2 regions of the Paraburkholderia sp. PAMB 6770 genome follow, and region 1 is predicted to be linked to the other one. Evidence: riboswitches for the same ligand, from Rfam matches in the RefSeq annotation. Region 1 holds a riboswitch; the other holds the start of a gene.
What was found. A riboswitch is a leader RNA that binds a small molecule or an ion and turns the genes downstream of it on or off. The one in region 1 is predicted to bind thiamine pyrophosphate.

Region 1 (8,917 bases):
TGTACGGGAACACGATCGCCAGCTGCGAATAGCTGATCACGACAATGTTGAAACGCCGCGTGAAGCGCATGATGAGGCGCCAGTTTTCGCGGATGTGGCCGAACACGCCGTTCAGGCCTTTTTCTTCCGAGCGCTCGCCCTGGTACAGCGCGATCTGGTCGGCGTTCTCGCGAATGCGGATCAGCGAGAAACGGAAGTCCGCCTCGACGCGCTGTTGCTGATAGTTGATCGACACCAGCGGATGGTTGACCTTGTGCGTGATCCACGAGCCGGCCGCCGCATAGATCAGCGCGACCCACACCATGTAGCCCGGCACCGTGACGGCGGTGCCGAACAGGTGGAACGACAGCGCGCCGGACAGGTTCCACAGGATCACGATGAACGAGAACAGCGTGACCGTGGTCGACAGCAATCCGAGCGACAGCGCGAGCGTCGTGCTCGCGAGATCCTGCAGATCGACGGAGACCCGCTGGTCCGGGTTGTCGGCGAGCGAGTCGCGCTCGATCCGGTAGAACGTGCGGTCGCCCAGCCAGTCGTGCAGATAGCGCTCGGTGAGCCACTGGCGCCAGCGGAATTCGAGCATCTGCCGGAAGTACGTGCGGTACGAGCCGAGCAGGATCAGCGCGAGCGCGATGATCGTGAACTGCAGCAGCGAATGCTTGAAGACCGGATAGTCGTACTGCTGGATCGCGTCGAAGAACGTGCGCTGCCAGTTGTTGAACCAGACGTTGGCCGCGACCATCGTCATGTTCATCGCGACCACGAGCGCGAGCAGCCCCCACGCTTTCCACTTGTCGTCGGACACCCAGTACGGCTTGATCAGCCCCCACGCGGTGATGTCCGACGGATTGCTCGATGTTCTGCTCATAGATGTCAGATGTCCTTTCTAACGTTCGGCGCGTGCGAGGATCCGCTGCGTCAACGGGGGTCTCGATGCACGGCGGTCTGCGCCCGGACGGCGCAGCCGGACGACGCTTCGGGCTGCGATTGTCCGTGCAGCGGCTTAATCCGGACTTAAACGCGGGACGGCTGCCGCAGCGCCGGCGGCCGCACCGGCAGCCGGGGCCGGCGCGGGCGTGGCCGTGCGCGGGGATGCGTGCATTGTGCCAGAGGCGCCCGCGTTGTCGCGCGTCGGCCAACGCGGCGCAATGCGGGGCGCCCCGGTTTGCGGGCGCCGCGTCTTTTGTGGTCTAATCGCTCATTGACGAAACAGGGGTGCTTTGCCTGCGGGTTGCACGTCGCGGCGAGGCTGAGAGAGACCCTTTGCACCCGATCCGGGTAATACCGGCGCGGGAAGTTTCAGGAAGTCGGCTATCTCCTCTTCCGCTGCTCCGCCGGCGGCGTGTGCGCCATACCATGCGCGGCATGCTGTTTCCGGCTGGTCTCGCCCGCCGGTTTCGTCCTTGGGTACGTGCATTTGTGCCGTACGGAAAGGATACGATGACCGCTTATTCCTCAGTGTATTGTTGTGCGATGCGCCGGCGCTCCGGCGGCCTCGCCTGTCCTCACGCGGCCGTGCAGGCGGTGCGCCGATGAACGCGCTCGCCCAGCCCGATTTCGCCGTCCTCGGCGGCGGCCTGTGCGGACGGCTGGTCGCTTGGCGGCTGGCCGGCGCGGGCCATCGCGTCGCGCTTTACGAGCGCGGCGACGCGGCCGGCTCGCAGTCGGCGGCATGGATTGCCGCCGCGATGCTCGCGCCGCTGGCCGAAGCCGCCAGCGCCGAATTGCTGCTGACGCGTCTTGGCGCCGCCTCGCTCGACACATGGCCGCGCATGCTCGCCGAGCTGCCCGAACCGGTGTTCTTTCAACGCAACGGCACGCTGGTCGTCTGGCACCATGCGGACCGCACCGAGGCGCCGCTGTTCGAGCGCCGCGTGCGGGCCAACGCGCCGGCCGAACTGCTGGACGGCGGATTCGTTCCGTTGACGGGCGCGCAGCTCGGCGCCGCCGAGCCCGCGCTCACGGGCCGCTTCGCGCAGGGCTGGCTGCTGCCGCACGAAGGGCAGCTCGATAACCGCCAGGTGCTCGCGGCGCTCGCCGCCGGCCTCGCCGAGCGGGGCGTCGCGACGCACTGGAACACGCCGGTGGACGACCAGGCGCTGCCGCGCGCCCGCGTGACCATCGACTGCCGCGGTCTCGGCGCAAAGGCGGTGTTGCCCACGTTGCGCGGTATTCGCGGCGAGGTGGCGCGCGTGCAGGCGCCGGGCATCGGGCTCACGCGTCCGGTGCGGCTGCTGCATCCGCGTTACCCGCTCTATATCGCGCCGAAACAGGACGATCTGTATGTGATCGGCGCGACCGAGGTCGAAGGCGAGGACATGTCGCCCGTCACCGTGCGCTCGGCGCTTGAACTGCTGAGCGCGGCGTTTTCGGTGCACCCCGGTTTTGGCGAGGCGCGCATACTGGAACTGAACTCGCAATGCCGCCCGACCCTGCCGGATCACCGTCCGGCGCTGGTCTGGGATGGCGCGCATACGCTGCGCGTGAACGGCCTGTACCGGCACGGCTACATGATCGCGCCGGAAGTCGCCGACGAAGCGGCGCGTTTTGCCGAGGCGCTGCTCGACGGCCGCGTCGCCGATGCCGACGCGTTCGCCCGCTGGCAGCACGATGCCCGCTGGAGCGAACTGTTCCGCTTCGCCGGGCGCGATGCGCCGGCGTGTGCCGGCTTGCCGGCATGACCTTGGCCCCCAATGCCGGCGCCGCTGCCGCGGATATCGCGAATGCCGCGAATGCGCAGCGCCCGGCCGACTGAAACGTACTGACGACCATGGACATTCGAATCAACCAGAAACCGGTGTCGCTGCCCGAGGGCGCGACTGTGGCCGATGCGCTCGCCGCGTTCGGCGCGCGTCCGCCGTTTGCGGTGGCGCTGAACGGCGACTTCGTCGCGCGTGCGCAGCATGCGGCGCGCGCGCTCCAGACCGGCGACCAGCTCGACGTCGTGCACCCGGTGGCCGGCGGCTGACGCACTGCCTGCTTCGCCGCGCTCCGTCCCCGATCCAAGGATTTCCCGATGACCGCCTCTCCCCCTGCCGACGCGCTCACGCTGTACGGCCAGACCTTCGCGAGCCGCGTGCTGCTCGGCACGTCGCGCTACCCTTCGCTGCAGTCGCTGGCGGATTCGATCGCCGCCGCCGGGCCCGGCATGCTTACCGTCGCACTGCGCAGGCAGATGAACGAAGGCGGTGCGGAAGCCGGCTTCTTCGATCTGCTCAAGCGCCACAATGTGCCGCTGCTGCCGAACACGGCGGGCTGCCAGAGCATCGCCGAAGCGGTGACCACCGCGCACATGGCGCGCGAAGTGTTCGAGACCGACTGGATCAAGCTCGAACTGATCGGCGACGACTACACGCTGCAGCCCGATCCGGTCGGCCTGATCGAGGCGGCCGGGCGGCTCGTGAAGGATGGCTTCAAGGTACTGCCGTATTGCACGGAGGATCTGGTGATCGGTCGCCGTTTGCTCGATGCAGGCTGCGAGGCATTGATGCCGTGGGGCGCGCCGATCGGCACCGGCAAGGGCGTGATCAATCCGTACGGTCTGCGGGTGCTGCGCGAGCGTCTGCCGGATGTGCCGCTGATCGTCGACGCGGGGCTCGGCTTGCCGTCGCACGCTGCGCAAGTGATGGAGTGGGGTTTCGACGGCGTGCTGCTGAACACGGCGGTGTCGCAGGCGACGCACCCGGATGCGATGGCGCGCGCGTTCGCGCTCGGCGTCGAGGCCGGCCGCAGCGCCTGGCTCGCCGGGCCGATGGCCGAGCGCGATACCGCGCACGCCAGCACGCCGGTGGTCGGCATGCCGTTCTGGCACCACGACGGAGGCGCCGCATGAGCGCGCCGCCGCCCGGATCCGGCCGCGAGCCGTTCTGGCCCCCCGCCGACGAATTGACGGAAGCCGCCGAGCGCATCCGCGCGCGCCTCGGCGACTGGCCGGCGCGCCACGCGCCTTGGCGCATCTGTCTGACCGCCCCGGACGAGCCGAATGGCGGCGACCTGATCGTGCTCGCCGATCTGCAGCCGCACCGCGAGCAACTGGCGCGCTGGCAGATCCGCGGCGCGGGCGTCATCGAAGCCGCCGACGGCCGCGCCACGCTGCATCTGGGCGGCGAGCGCTACCGGCTCGAAGGCTCGCTGGCGGAAGACTGGATCGCCGCGCTCGCGGCGTTTCTCGATTGCGGCTTCGCGCCGCACGACGCGCTCGTGCTGGCGCTTGCCTGGCGCGACGGCGACGAACGCCGCGCAGCCGACGCGTGGCCGTGCGATCTGGCGCGTTTTCCGCGCGTCGCCGGCCTGCCGGCGGCGCCCGTGCAGCCGTTCCCCGAGTGCCCGGCGCGCCTCGGGCTCTATCCGGTGCTGCCCGATGCGCAGTGGGTAGAGCGAGTGCTCGAACACGGCGTAAAGACAGTGCAGCTGCGCTGCAAAAGCACCGACACTCGCCTGCTCGGCGAGGAAATTGCACGCGCCGTCGCCGCCGGGCGCCGCCACGATGCGCGCGTCTTCATCAATGATCACTGGCAGCTTGCGCTCGACGCAGGCGCGTATGGCGTCCACCTCGGCCAGGAGGATCTGCCGCAGGCCGATCTCGCCGCGCTCGCGGCGGCCGGCGTGCGGCTCGGCCTGTCGACGCACGGTTACTACGAAATGCTGCTCGCGCTCCATTTCCGGCCGAGCTACATCGCATCCGGCGCCATTTTCCCGACCAGCGTCAAGGTCGTGCCGACCGAGCCCCAGGGCCTCGCGCGGCTCGCGCGCTACGTGCGGCTGCTCGAAGGCGTCGTGCCGCTCGTCGCGATCGGCGGCATCGACATGCAGGTGCTGCCGCAGGTGCTCGCCACCGGCGTCGGCAGCGCGGCGGTGGTGCGCGCGGTCACGGAGGCGGACGACCTCGCGAAGCGCCTTTCTGCATTGCAACAGGGGTTTACGCCATAATCTGCGGGTCCCTGTTTCCGGGACAGGGACGCGTGACGGCATCATTCACACGATGGCCCTATAATTCGGCCTTCTGTGTAAAAGGATCGTCAGCTTCGTGCCCACTGCCCCCGAGACCCTGCTTGAGCTTCGCGACGTCGACTTCGGCTACGGCGAGCGGCTCGTCCTCAGCCGTCTGAACCTGCGCTTCAAGCGGGGCCAGGTGGTGGCGGTCATGGGCGGTTCGGGCTGCGGCAAGACCACGGTGCTGCGGCTGGTCGGCGGCCTCGTGCGCGCGAGCCGCGGCCAGGTGCTGTTTCACGGCGAGGACCTCGGCGCGCAGACGCGCGACGGCCTCTATGCGCTGCGCCGCCGGATGGGCATGCTGTTCCAGTTCGGCGCGCTGTTTACCGACATGTCGGTGTTCGACAACGTCGCATTCGCGCTGCGCGAACACACGGACCTGCCCGACGAGCTGATTCGCGACCTCGTGCTGATGAAGCTCAACGCGGTCGGACTGCGCGGCGCGCGCGATCTCGCGCCGTCGGAGATCTCCGGCGGCATGGCGCGGCGCGTCGCGCTCGCGCGCGCCATTGCGCTCGATCCCGAGCTGATGATGTACGACGAGCCGTTTGCCGGCCTCGACCCGATTTCGCTCGGCATCACCGCGAACCTGATCCGCACGCTGAACCAGGCGCTCGGTGCGACGTCGATCCTCGTGACGCACGACGTGCCGGAGTCGTTCGCGATTGCCGATTACGTCTATTTTCTCGCCAACGGCGGCGTGCACGCCGAAGGCACCCCGGATGAGCTGCGCGCCTCGACCGATCCGACCGTGCGGCAGTTCATCGACGGCGCGCCGGACGGTCCGTTCCGGTTCCACTATCCGGGCAGCACGCCGCTTGCGGCGGATTTCGGTGTCGGCGGAGGCCACGCATGACGGGTGTGATCAGCATGATCGGCCGCTCGGTGATCGGCGGACTCCAGACGGCGGGCTATGCGACGCGGCTGTTCGTGCGCCTCGTGCTCGAATTCTTCCCGCTGCTGCGCCGGCCGCGCCTTGTCACGAAGCAGATTCACTTCGTCGGCAATTATTCGCTCGTGATCATCGCGGTGTCCGGGCTGTTCGTCGGCTTCGTGCTCGGTCTGCAGGGCTATAACACGCTGAACCGCTACGGCTCCGAGCAGGCGCTCGGGCTGCTCGTCGCGTTGTCGCTCGTGCGCGAACTCGGCCCGGTCGTGACCGCGCTGCTGTTCGCCGGGCGCGCCGGCACGTCGCTGACCGCCGAAATCGGCCTGATGAAAGCCGGCGAGCAGCTTACGGCAATGGAGATGATGGCGGTCGACCCGGTCCGGGTCGTGATCGCGCCGCGCATGTGGGCGGGCATCATCGCCATGCCGATTCTCGCGGCGATCTTCAGCGCGGTGGGGATCATCGGCGGCTACGTGGTCGGCGTCCTGCTGATCGGCGTCGACGCGGGCGCGTTCTGGTCGCAGATGCAAAGCGGCGTCGACGTGTGGGCGGACGTCGGCAACGGCGTGGTCAAGAGCATCGTGTTCGGCTTCGCGGTGACGTTCATTGCGCTTTACCAGGGCTACGAGGCGCGGCCCACGCCGGAGGGCGTGTCGCGCGCGACCACGAAGACGGTCGTGTACGGCTCGCTCGCGGTGCTCGGGCTCGATTTCCTGCTGACCGCGCTGATGTTCAGCTAAACGCGGCGCGATCCTCCCGGCATGCGGATGCCGGCAACGTATCCGGGTCGCGCAACGGATTCTCTTTGGGATGACGATGAAAAAGACTGTTCTCGACTTCTGGGTCGGCCTGTTCGTGGTGCTGGGCTTCGCGGCGCTGCTGTTTCTGGCGCTGAAGGCCGGCAACATGAGTTCGTTGTCGTTTCAGGCCACCTATCCGGTCAAACTCACGTTCGACAACATTGGCGGCCTGAAGCCGCGCGCGCCGGTGAAAAGCGCGGGCGTGACCGTCGGCCGGGTCGCGTCGATCGGCTTCGACACGAATACCTACCAGGCGGTCGTGACGATCGACATCGACAAGCAATACCTGTTTCCGAAAGACTCGTCGGCGAAAATCCTGACCGCGGGGCTGCTCGGCGAGCAGTACATCGGCCTCGAACCGGGCGGCGACACGCAGATGCTGAAGGCCGGCGACACGATCACGATGACCCAGTCGGCCATCGTGCTCGAAAACCTGATCGGCCAGTTCCTCTACAACAAGGCGGCGGATTCGGGCGCGGCGAAGGCGCCGGCAGCCGCGCCGGCGTCGGCTGCCCCGGCCGCTCCGGCCCAATAAGGAGAACCCCATGCAGACCCTGCGCACTGGCGTGACGGCGCTTGCGGCCGCGGCGACGCTGGCGGGCTGTGCCACCGTCAAGACCCCGACGAAGGGCGACCCGCTCGAGGGCCTGAACCGCACCATCTTCACGTTCAACGACAAGGTCGACCGCTACGCGCTGAAGCCGGTCGCGCAAGGCTACGTGAAGATTACCCCGCAGCCGGTCCGCGAAAGCGTGACCAATTTCTTCTCGAACATCGGCGACCTCTACGTCGCGGCGAACAACCTGCTGCAGCTGAAGATCACCGATGGCGTCGAGGACATCATGCGGATCGCCATCAACACGACGTTCGGCGTGGGCGGCCTGTTCGACGTGGCGACGCTCGCGAAGCTGCCGAAGCACGACAACGACCTGGGGCTCACGCTCGGGCACTATGGCGTGCCGGCGGGGCCGTATCTGGTGCTGCCGTTCTTCGGGCCGAGCACCGTGCGCGACGCGACCGGCTCGCTCGGCGCATACTTCGTGAATCCGCTTTCGTACGTGCGTCCGAACGGACTGAGCTGGGCGCTGTACGGCGTGAACCTCGTCAATACGCGCGCCAACCTGCTCGGTGCGACCAATCTGCTGGCCGGCGCTGCGCTCGACCCGTATTCGTTCGTGCGCAATGCCTATCTGCAGCGGCGCCAGTACCTGCTGTCGGAAGGCAAGAGCAGCAGCGCGGCGTTGCCGGACTACGGCGAGCCGTTGCCGAATTACGGCAACCCGGAGCAGGGCGGCGAGGCGGCCGCGCCGGCCGGCGCGTCTTCGCCCGCTTCCGCTGCGCCCCAGCCCGGCGCGTCCGCCGAGGCACCGGCTGGCGCGTCCGCGCCGACGGCCGCGAGCGGGGCGCAGACGCAGGCACCGGCACCGGCCTCCGGCGCGGCGCAGAGCACACCGGCGAGCAGTGCGAACGGGGCGTCGGGCACGTCCGAGGTTCCGGGCGACCGGTTCGTGCCGCCACGCGTGAATTTCCCGTCACTGAGACTGCCGTGACGGGCTGTCAGTAACATGCCGATACGTATGTGTCGGTTTGTGCATGGATGGCGGATGAACTCGCATGCTATTGTCCCCGTCCAACGCGTTGCACAACATTTTTTGTCGGGCTCGATATGAAAAAATATTTTCTGTTTGCGGCATTCGCCGCGTTGATTTCGTTTGTTAACGGTGCATCCGCGCAAACTGTGGACACCAGCTCGCCGGACGTGCTGATCAAGACCGTCACCCAGCAGGTGATCGACGCGGTGCGCAGCGACAAGTCGATCCAGCAGGGCGACATCAGCCACATCACGCAGCTCGTCAACCAGAAGATCCTGCCGTACACCGACTTCCGCCGCACCACCCAGCTGGCGATGGGCCGCTACTGGCGTACCGCGACGCCGCAGCAGCAGAGCGCAGTGGCCGAGCAGTTCAAGATGCTGCTGATCCGCACGTATTCGGGTGCGCTCGCGCAGGTGCGCAACCAGCAGATCGAGTACAAGCCGTTTCGCATGGATCCGGACGCGACCGACGCCGTGGTGCGCTCCGTCGTGATGAACAACGGCTCGCCGGTCGAGCTCGACTATCGGCTGTACAAGACGCCGCAAGGCTGGCGCGTGTATGACATCAATGTGCTCGGCGCGTGGCTGATCCAGGCTTACCAGCAACAGTTCAGCGAGCAGATCCAGCAGCACGGCGTCGAC
Region 2 (3,519 bases), 930 kb from region 1:
AGGAACTTGCGCGCGAAGCGCCCGCTTGCGAGGTTCAGCAGCAGATAGACGAGGCCGTTGAAGACCAGCAGCCACATGGCCGCGAAGTGCCATTGCAGCGCGCCGCCGAGCCAGCCGCCGAGCGTGATCGAGGTCGGGAACGTGAAGGACGGAAAGATCGGCGACGCGTCGTAGATGCGCCAGCCGGACAGCATCATCGTCACCGCCGCGAGCGCGTTCAGCCAGTGCGCGACGCGTACCCAGCGCGGATGCACCGGCCCGGCGGGGCGCGCGGCGGGCGGCGGGTGGCCGCTCGCGAGATCGGAAGAGGTCATGACGGTCTCCTGAAAGGGAAGGAATGCGCCGGCCGGCTCAATGACAGGCCGCCGGCAGGTCGGTCGCCTGCAGCACCTCGCCGCTCGACGCGTTTTCGACGAACGCGACGACGCCGAACTGCCCGGCGCCGGCCGGGGAAGCGTGGGCGGCGCTCCACGCGAAGTCGCGGCGAATCTGCGCGCGGCCGTCCGCAAGCGGCACCGGACCGAACCAGGCGCGCACCACGCGATCGTGATGCAGCGTCGCGCCGCGGTTTTCGCCGGCGCTCACCTGCGACGTCAACGCGTTCTCGTACACCGCGACATACGCATCGAGCGGCGCGCCGGCGGGCGTGCCCGCCCGGGCGCCGAAGCGCGCATCGATCGCGAAGCCCTGCGCCGCCGGCGTCAGCGCCAGCGCGATGTCGGCGCCGGCCGGCTGGGCGCTCACCTCGCGCACCCGCGCCGCGAACTGCGCGGGCTGCGACCAGCCGCGCAGCTCGCGTCCGGCGACGAACACTTCAGGCGTGTAGATCGTGTGCCGGCCGGCCTGATCGGTCAGGCTCTGCTGGCGCTCGGCGAAGCGGTGCTGGGCAAAGCGGTCGGTCCAGCCGAGGCTGTTCCAGTAATCGACGTGCAGCGCAAGCGGCACGACGTCGTGCGCGACGCCGTCGTCCTTCCACTCGCTGAGCCACTGGTCGGCCGGCGGACAGCTGCTGCAGCCCTCGCTGCTGTACAGCTCGACGAGCGCGACGCGATGCGCCGGGCTGTGCACGCTGCACGCGACGCTCGCGGCGGCCGCGAAGCTGCTCGCGACGAGCGTGGCGACGCACGCGACCGCCAGCGCGGCAATCCGCGCCGCGCTGGCGGGGCGGATGCGGCGCAGGCCGGCAAGGCGGGCAATGAACGGGGGCATGGCGGACTCCGGCAGGGGAACTGCACGTTTGTCGGCCGGCACCCGGGGTTATGACAGCGGCGGCAAAAAAATTTTCGACGCCGTGGCGAAACGTCGGGCAAGCCGCCCGGACGGCCTGTGAAGGCGCACGGGCGGCGGGCGGACGGTGCGCGCAAAAGGGGGGCCGCTTCCCGGCGGACCGCTTCGCGTTGCGGCGCCGCAGCATCGCGCGGTCCGTCGCCGCAGCCGCCCCGACGGGCGCGGCGACGGACCTGGCGACGGGCGCGGCCCCTGCGGCGCACCGCCCGGCCGCGCCCCCGTTCACCGGTTGCCAAGCAGCGGGTCGCCGGTGTATCGTGTGCGCTGCTAACGCGGGGGTCCTGCGTCGTACGGCAGCAAAACTGCCGTACCGCGTGGGTGAGAAATACCCTTTGAACCTGATCTGGATAATGCCAGCGCAGGGAAGCGTACGGTTGGCACCCCCGGCAACATCCCACCTCGCGGTGCCTCCCGACCACTTCCATCTCGATCTCCTGCTTAGCGGCCCTACATCAGGAGAATTGCATGAACGCCAATCCGAAGTTCCTTTCCGCCGACGCGCACGTCGATGCCGCGGCGGTCGCCCCGCTGCCGAATTCCCGCAAGATCTACGTCACCGGGTCGCGGCCCGACCTGCGCGTGCCGATGCGCGAAATCACGCAGGCGGACACGCCGGACAGCTTTGGCGGCGAGAAGAACCCGCCCGTGTTCGTCTATGACACGTCGGGCCCGTACACCGACCCGCAGGTGCAGATCGACATCCGCGCCGGGCTGCCCGCGCTGCGTCAGCGCTGGATCGAGGAGCGCGGCGACAGCGAGCCGCTGGCGGGGCTCACGAGCCAGTACGGCCGCGAGCGCGCGGCCGACGCGGCCACCGCCGAGCTGCGCTTTCCGGGCCTGCACCGCACGCCGCGCCGCGCGAAGGCCGGCCAGAACGTGTCGCAGATGCACTACGCGCGCAAGGGCATCGTCACGCCCGAGATGGAGTACATCGCGATCCGCGAGAACCAGCAGCGTGCCGCCTACGTCGAGACGCTCCGGCGCAGCGGCCCGAACGGCGAGAAGCTCGCGGCGATGATGAGCCGCCAGCACCCCGGCCAGGCATTCGGCGCGAGCGCGTTCGGCCCGCACGGACTGCAGGAGATCACACCCGAATTCGTGCGCGAGGAAGTCGCGCGCGGCCGCGCGATCATCCCGGCGAACATCAACCACCCGGAAAGCGAGCCGATGATCATCGGCCGCAACTTCCTCGTGAAGGTCAACGCGAATATCGGCAACTCGGCGGTCACCTCGTCGATCGGCGAGGAAGTCGACAAGATGACGTGGGCGATCCGCTGGGGCGGCGACACGGTGATGGACCTGTCCACCGGCAAGCACATCCACGAGACGCGCGAGTGGATCATCCGCAACTCGCCGGTGCCGATCGGCACGGTGCCGATCTACCAGGCGCTCGAAAAGGTCCACGGCAAGGCCGAGGAACTGACGTGGGAAGTCTTCCGCGACACGCTGATCGAGCAGGCCGAACAGGGCGTCGACTACTTCACGATCCACGCCGGCGTGCGGCTGCAGTACGTGCCGCTCACCGCGAAGCGGATGACCGGCATCGTGTCGCGCGGCGGCTCGATCATGGCGAAGTGGTGCCTCGCGCATCACAAGGAGAGCTTCCTGTACGAGCACTTCGAAGAGATCTGCGACATCATGAAGGCGTACGACGTGTCGTTCTCGCTCGGCGACGGCCTGCGCCCGGGCTCGATCTACGACGCGAACGACGACGCGCAGCTCGGCGAGCTGAAGACGCTCGGCGAACTCACGCAGATCGCGTGGAAGCACGACGTGCAGACGATGATCGAAGGTCCGGGCCACGTGCCGATGCAGCTCATCAAGGAGAACATGGACCTGCAGCTCGACTGGTGCAAGGAAGCGCCCTTCTATACGCTCGGGCCGCTCACCACCGACATCGCGCCGGGCTACGACCACATCACGTCGGGCATCGGCGCGGCGATGATCGGCTGGTTCGGCACCGCGATGCTCTGCTACGTGACGCCGAAGGAGCACCTCGGCCTGCCGAACAAGGACGACGTGAAGACCGGCATCATCACGTACAAGCTCGCGGCGCACGCGGCCGATCTCGCGAAAGGCCACCCGGGCGCGCAGGTGCGCGACAACGCGCTGTCGAAGGCGCGCTTCGAGTTCCGCTGGGAAGACCAGTTCAACCTCGGCCTCGACCCGGACAAGGCGCGCGAATTCCACGACGAAACGCTGCCGAAGGACTCCGCGAAGGTCGCGCACTTC

Region 2: it holds a riboswitch for thiamine pyrophosphate, as region 1 does, so the genes downstream of both, thiC (phosphomethylpyrimidine synthase ThiC) here and AC3AP7_RS00460 (FAD-dependent oxidoreductase) in region 1, are expected to answer to the same signal.

Annotation. Positions count from the first base shown of each region.
Region 1 covers NZ_CM173238.1:85,972-94,888, forward strand. The annotation lists gene AC3AP7_RS00455 (ABC transporter ATP-binding protein/permease) at 1-868, opposite strand, end outside; TPP riboswitch at 1,202-1,313, shown strand; gene AC3AP7_RS00460 (FAD-dependent oxidoreductase) at 1,533-2,681, shown strand; gene thiS (sulfur carrier protein ThiS) at 2,771-2,968, shown strand; gene AC3AP7_RS00470 (thiazole synthase) at 3,017-3,832, shown strand; gene thiE (thiamine phosphate synthase) at 3,829-4,929, shown strand; gene AC3AP7_RS00480 (ABC transporter ATP-binding protein) at 5,027-5,848, shown strand; gene mlaE (lipid asymmetry maintenance ABC transporter permease subunit MlaE) at 5,854-6,621, shown strand; gene mlaD (outer membrane lipid asymmetry maintenance protein MlaD) at 6,692-7,216, shown strand; gene AC3AP7_RS00495 (MlaA family lipoprotein) at 7,227-8,231, shown strand; gene AC3AP7_RS00500 (MlaC/ttg2D family ABC transporter substrate-binding protein) at 8,348-8,917, shown strand, end outside.
Region 2 covers NZ_CM173238.1:1,017,235-1,020,753, reverse strand. The annotation lists gene AC3AP7_RS04780 (cytochrome b/b6 domain-containing protein) at 1-314, opposite strand, end outside; gene AC3AP7_RS04775 (DUF1223 domain-containing protein) at 352-1,209, opposite strand; TPP riboswitch at 1,552-1,670, shown strand; gene thiC (phosphomethylpyrimidine synthase ThiC) at 1,753-3,519, shown strand, end outside.